3 regions of the Bradyrhizobium sp. CCGUVB14 genome follow, and region 3 is predicted to be linked to each of the others. Evidence: predicted binding sites of a transcription regulator. Region 3 holds the regulator's gene; each other region holds the start of a gene.

Region 1 (2,201 bases), 2.8 Mb from region 3:
TCGCAAGGCGCGAAGCGGTGCGCGTGACATCCTTCGCGCCGAAGGTTTCATATTTGACGGTGTTGGCTCGCATGCTGCCACCTCGATTGCAGCCCCATGCGACATATACGCGCCCGGCCCGCCGTCATGTTTCGACAATGACCGAATGATGGATGCGCGAGCGCCGCGCGGACGACCGCGCGGCGCTTTTGCGACTAGGCCGGCGTTAGCTCGCCGCCCGCAGGTTCACCTTGCTCTCGGCAAGCGTCGTCAGTTTCTTGTCGGTCGCCTTCTCTTCCTCGAGCGTTTTGGCCAGCACGGCTGCACAGTCGCTGCGGCCGAGCTGCTTGGCCCAGGCGATCAGGCTGCCGTAACGGACGATCTCGTAATGCTCAGCGGCCTGCGCCGCGTTGATCAGCGCGGCGTCGAGCACCGCTTTGTCCGCGACCTCGCCGGCGGTCTCGTCGGCCTCCTCGATGATGCCGTCGATCGCCGGGCAGTCGACCGCCTTCACCTGGGCACCATGCATCTTGAACACTTCCTCAAGCCGGGTGACGTGCTGCCTGGTTTCTTCGAGGTGCGTCAAAAAGCCCTGCTTCAGCTGCGGATCGGTCGCCTTATCCGCCATTTTCGGCAGCGCCTTGGTGAGCTGCTGCTCGGCGTAATAGATATCCTGTAGCTGATGCACGAACAGGTCGTTCATGGTCTTGATGTCTTTTGTGAACAGTCCCATCGTTCCGATCCTCGCAGGTTTCGGGAACATGGCAGCACCGGCCCGCACGAGAAGCCTGTGTTTTGCCGTGTTCGATTGCTGATGGGGCGCTAACCGGTCCGCAGCAGCGTCGTTCCAAAAAATGCCCGGATCGTTTGCTTCGGAACAACGCTTGCGACCGCAGGATTTGAAACCATCTGAACATGCGGGTGCACGATGCAGGGTCGCTCCCTCGACTCATATGCTTAACGCGCGCGCCATGTGAACCACTTATGACAAAAACAGCCGGTCCGGCGTAGAACCAGTCGTTGTCAAGGGCTGCACAAGTCGCTGTTTTTGCCTTAAATGAGCTACATCATGCCTAGCGATCGACGCCCATTTCGGGCAGTGATCGCAACCGACCGGCCAATGTCTGGCCCGGTCGGTCTTGCCCCCCGCCGGGAGGATGAATGCACGGACTGCTGCCCGCGCTGAAACGCGGCTTCAAGAAATGGATCGGCTGGCGACGGCTCGGTATTGCCGCAAGCGTGATGATCATCGCCTTCGCGGTCACCACGCTGCTGCGGACCCTCAAGGGCATCGATACCGGCGTCATCCTGACCGCTTTGACCGATATTCCGCGCGGACATATCGGTCTGGCCGCGATCTGCGTGTTCTTCGCGTTCTGTACGCTGACATTCTACGACTTTTTTGCACTGCGAACGATCGGCAAGAAGCACGTGCCCTACCGCATCGCAGCGCTGTCGAGCTTCACGTCCTATTCGATCGGCCACAACATCGGCGCCACCGTGTTCACGGGCGGCGCGATCCGTTTCCGGATTTACTCGGACTACGGGCTGAATGCGATCGACGTCGCCAAGATCTGTTTCCTCTCCGGCCTGACCTTCTGGCTCGGTAACATCTTCGTGCTCTCGATCGGCATGACCATCCACCCGGATGCGGCCTCCTACATGGATCAGCTGCCGTCGTCGATCAATCGGCTGATCGCGCTCGGCGGCCTCGCCTCCATCGCCGCCTATCTGGTCTGGCTGTGCATGGGCGACAAGCGCCGCGAGCTCGGCCAGAAGGGCTGGAAGGTCGTGCTGCCGTCGGCGCCGCTGACGCTGGTCCAGATCCTGATCGGTGTGGTCGATCTCGGCTTCTGCGCGCTGGCGATGTACCTGCTGATGCCGGCCAATCCGCCGATCGACTTCCTGTCGCTCGCCGTGGTGTTCATCCTGGCGACGCTGCTGGGCTTTGCCAGCCATGCCCCGGGCTCGATCGGCGTGTTCGACGCCGCCATGCTGGTGGCACTGCCCGAATTCGGCCGCGAGCAACTGCTGGCAACCCTGCTCGTGTTCCGCATCCTCTATTTCGTGATCCCGTTCGGCCTCGCCATCTCCATTATGGGCACCCGCGAGCTCTGGATGAACGTCGTCCGTCCCTGGCAGGAGCGGCGGCGGCTGGCGGAAGCCTGCGCGCAGGCCAACCTGCCCAAGCAGGTGACGCCGATGGAGCGCGAGCGATTGGT
Region 2 (2,201 bases), 3.9 Mb from region 3:
CTTGATCTCGGCAAGGCCCGCAGGCGTCAGCATCGCATCATAAAGGCGCGCATCACCGGCCACCGTCCAGTCGAACGGTCGGGAATTGGTGATGTTGTTGAGCAGGACCCTGCCGGTCTTGAAGTCGATGCCGTTGCCGTCGACGAGCTGGACCTGCCGCGTCTCCAGGCCATGGCTGCGCATATATTTCAGGCTGCCGGGCTCGAAGCTCTGGACCAGGATCGGCGCGTCCTTGGTGTTGAGGCCGTTGTCCTTGATGATCTTGATCAGGGCATCCTCGAGCGGATGGCTGCCGGGCGCGCCGCAGCCATTGGCGATGGCCTGGGCATTGTTCCAGGTCGGGTTCTTGGTTTCCGGATAGACCAGGATCGAACGCCCGGTCTCCTTGCTCTTGGCCTTGGCGATGTCGAGGATGTCCTGGAAGCTGATGACCGGGAATTTGCCGTTGAACAGCTTCGGCCGCTCATTGGCCGCATCGTAGGTGGTGCCGCCGATCCATTCCTTCAGCTCGGCCATGGTGAAATCGGTGATCGACCAGTCGTTGGTGTGGTCCTCACCGTCGACGATCAATGACTTCAGCACCGATTTGGGATCGGCCGGATCGGTGAGATCGACGAGATAGTCCGTGGGCGTGCCGGCAGCAGCCGGTGCCTTGACGCGCACGCCGGGCACCGTGCGCTTGCGGGCCGCGACCGCCGCATTGGTCTTGGCCACTTCGGCCACGTTGGTGTTGTCGGCGAGCCAGGGGTTGTGGCGTGCAACCAGCACGCAATCCTTGGTGAGGTGAAGGTCCTCTTCGAGCGCGTCGGTGCCGAGCGCGGCGGCGAGGTCATAGGAGGCCTCGGTCTCTTCCGGCACCAGTCCCGGCACGCCGCGATGTCCGAGGATCAGCGGCGCCTTTCCGTCGACGGTCAGGAAAGGTTTGGCGCCTGATGGCGCCGCCTGCGCAAAGGCGATCGAGGGTGCAAGCAACGCCAGGGCCGCCGCGCCGAGCAGCAATGCTCCGGTATGAATCTTCCGCTGCAAGGGATTGGTCGTCATGGCCGCGCCTCCGTCTGTGCCTGTCATCGCACTTTGTGCGATCGGGGCTGTCGTCTTGTCTCAAGACTCTGACAGATGGATGACGGCGGGGCGAGCGGTAGCCGATGTACACAGGCGGCGCCGCGATGACGCCGCCTGTGCCTTCCCAGTCGAAACCTGCCGATTAGAAGAAACCGAGCTTCTTCGGGCTGTAGCTGACCAGCAAGTTCTTGGTCTGCTGGTAGTGGTCGAGCATCATCTTGTGGGTCTCGCGCCCGACGCCCGACTGCTTGTAGCCGCCGAACGCGGCATGGGCGGGATAGGCGTGGTAGCAATTGGTCCAGACCCGGCCGGCCTGGATCGCCCGGCCGAAACGGTAGCAGCGATTGGCATCGCGGCTCCAGACGCCGGCCCCGAGGCCGTACAGCGTGTCGTTGGCGATCGCGAGCGCCTCGTCGTCAGTCTTGAAGGTCGTGACGGAGACGACGGGACCGAAGATCTCCTCCTGGAAGATCCGCATCTTGTTGTGGCCTTCGAACACCGTCGGCTGGACGTAGAAGCCGCCGGCGAGATCGCCCGTGAGCTCGGCGCGCGCACCGCCCGCCAGCACCTTGGCGCCCTCCTGCTTGCCGATGTCGATGTAGGAGAGGATCTTCTCCAGCTGGTCGTTCGAGGCCTGCGCGCCGATCATGGTGTCGGCGGCGCGCGGGTCACCCTGCTTGATCGCGGCGACGCGCTTCAGCGCCCGCTCCATGAAGCGGTCGTAGATGTCGGCGTGCACGAGCGCGCGGCTCGGACAGGTGCAGACCTCGCCCTGGTTCAGCGCGAACATGACGAACCCCTCGATCGCCTTGTCGAAGAAGTCGTCGTCTTCGGCGGTGACGTCGTTGAAGAAAATGTTCGGCGACTTGCCGCCGAGCTCGAGCGTGACCGGAATGAGGTTCTGGCTGGCATATTGCATGATCAGCCGGCCCGTCGTGGTCTCACCGGTAAAGGCGATCTTGGCGATACGCGGGCTGGAAGCGAGCGGCTTGCCGGCCTCGAGGCCGAAGCCGTTGACGATGTTGAGCACGCCCGGCGGCAGGAGATCGCCGATGATCTCGGCCCAGACCATGATCGAGGCCGGCGTCTGCTCGGCCGGCTTGAGCACCACGCAATTGCCGGCGGCAAGCGCAGGCGCG
Region 3 (2,201 bases):
CTGAGGAGACAGGACATGGGTTCTGAACATACCGCAAAGGCCTTCGACACCGACCTCCAGGAGCTCACGCGCCTGGTTGCCGAGATGGGCGGCATCGCCGAGCGCATGATCGTCGATTCCGTCGACGCGCTGATCCGCCGTGATATCGCGCTCGGCCAGCGCGTCGTCACCATCGACGCCGAGCTCGACGCGCTGCAGAAGAAGATCGAGGAACGCGCCGTGCTCACGATCGCGCGCCGCCAGCCGATGGCGGTGGATCTGCGCGAAATCGTCGGCGCCATGCGCGTCGCGACCGATCTCGAACGCATCGGCGACCTCGCCAAGAACATGGGCAAGCGCGTCGCGGCGCTGGAGACGGATTTCCATCCGCTCAAGCTGTTCCGCGGCCTCGAGCACATGACCGACCTCGTGCAGCAGCAGGTCAAGTCGGTGCTGGACGCCTATGCCGCGCACGATCTGCCGGCGGCGATGGCGGTGTGGAAGGGCGACGAGGAAGTCGACGCCATCTGCACCTCGCTGTTCCGCGAGCTCCTCACCTATATGATGGAGGACCCGCGCAACATCTCGTTCTGCATCCATCTGATGTTCTGCGCCAAGAACATCGAGCGGATCGGCGACCACGCCACCAACATTGCCGAGACCGTGTTCTACATGATCGAAGGCCAGGCCATCACCGACAAGCGACCGAAGGGCGACATGACGACCTTCGCCACCACGGTCCCCAATACTTGAATCCTTAAGGAGCGACGACCCAATGGGCGCACGCATTATGGTGGTTGAAGACGAGGAAGCTCTCACCGAGCTCCTCCGCTACAACCTCGAGGGCGACGGCTATGACGTCGAGACGGTGATGCGCGGCGACGACGCCGACACCCGCCTCAAGGAGCACATCCCCGATCTGATCGTGCTCGACTGGATGCTGCCGGGGCTTTCCGGCATCGAGCTGTGCCGCCGGCTGCGGACGCGGTCCGACACCAAGCAGCTGCCGATCATCATGCTCACCGCGCGCGGCGAGGAGAGCGAGCGGGTGCGGGGCCTTGCGACCGGCGCCGACGACTACATCGTCAAGCCGTTCTCGGTGCCCGAGCTGCTGGCCCGGGTGAAGGGTCTGCTGCGGCGCGCAAGTCCCGAGCGGCTCGCAACCGTGCTCGCTTTCGGTGACATCGAGCTCGATCGCGAAAAGCGCCGCGTGGCGCGCTCGGGCCGGCCGATTGATCTCGGCCCCACCGAATATCGCCTGCTGGAGTTTTTCCTGGAGCACCCCGGTCGTGTGTTCTCGCGCGAGCAGCTGCTCGACAGCGTCTGGGGCCGCGATATCTATATCGACGAGCGCACCGTCGACGTGCATATCGGTCGCCTGCGCAAGCTGCTCAATCTTGGTCGCGAGCAGGATCCGATCCGCACGGTGCGCGGTGCGGGCTATGCGCTCGATGACCGGTTTGCGAAGGCCGAGCAGGCCTAAGGCTCTTGCAAGCAGACAAAATAAAAAGCGCGCTGGATGGCGCGCTTTTTTATTTCCCCGGTCGTCCCGGCCTTGTGCCGGGACGAGGTTAACTGGATGCGCTTACCGCGTGCCCGGCTTCGCCGGCGCGCGCCGCCGATCCGCTGCCGGCTGATACGCCACCCGCGAGTGCTGGGCGCAGTAGGGCAGGCCGGAGAGCGCCTTGCCGCCGCAGAAGAAGAAATCCGGGCTCGAGGGATCGCCGACCGGCCAGTGGCAGGTCGCCTCGTTCAATTCGAGCAGCGACAGCCGCTGGCTCATCGGCACCACGTTGTCGTAGGTGACCGGTTCAGCCTCGACTTCGACCTCGAAGGCCTGCGCCAGCGCGGTATTGCCACGCGCGATGGGCCTGCTCACCCGCATCATGTGCTGCGCCGGACGCGCCTTGCGCGGCCGCGGAGCTGCCGAGGACGGGCTCTTGGCGCGGCCCGACAGGCCGAGCCTGTGCACCTTGCCGATCACGGCGTTGCGGGTGACATTCCCAAGCTCAGCGGCGATCTGGCTGGCCGAAAGTCCGGCCTCCCAGAGCTTTTTCAACTGCTCGACGCGATCGTCGGACCAGGTCAAAACCGTCATTGTAACCTTTCCTTCGCCGCGCGCCTGCCATCCTGGGGCGGCACGACGAATGCCTAAGCTTCGAAAAACCCGTGCCGCCAGAATCCCTTAAGGTTCGCCGGGCGCAATGAGCCGCCCGAACGTT

Evidence for each region. The regulator PhoB, encoded in region 3, activates phosphate uptake and scavenging genes when phosphate is short. The targets are predictions, from matches to a motif close to TGTCATNNANCTGTCAT.
Region 1: NLM32_RS31470 (YbhN family protein) is a predicted target of PhoB. The motif match lies at 953-969, and genes of this name have one in related genera.
Region 2: NLM32_RS26225 (glycerophosphodiester phosphodiesterase family protein) is a predicted target of PhoB. The motif match lies at 1,110-1,126, and genes of this name have one in related genera.

What each region holds. Positions count from the first base shown of each region.
Region 1 covers NZ_JANADS010000001.1:6,684,201-6,686,401, forward strand. The annotation lists gene NLM32_RS31460 (MFS transporter) at 1-73, opposite strand, end outside; gene NLM32_RS31465 (ferritin-like domain-containing protein) at 206-712, opposite strand; gene NLM32_RS31470 (YbhN family protein) at 1,141-2,201, shown strand, end outside.
Region 2 covers NZ_JANADS010000001.1:5,620,222-5,622,422, forward strand. The annotation lists gene NLM32_RS26225 (glycerophosphodiester phosphodiesterase family protein) at 1-1,041, opposite strand, end outside; gene adh (aldehyde dehydrogenase) at 1,205-2,201, opposite strand, start outside.
Region 3 covers NZ_JANADS010000001.1:9,485,337-9,487,537, reverse strand. The annotation lists gene pstB (phosphate ABC transporter ATP-binding protein PstB) at 1-4, shown strand, start outside; gene phoU (phosphate signaling complex protein PhoU) at 16-732, shown strand; gene phoB (phosphate regulon transcriptional regulator PhoB) at 755-1,462, shown strand; gene NLM32_RS44420 (GcrA family cell cycle regulator) at 1,565-2,077, opposite strand.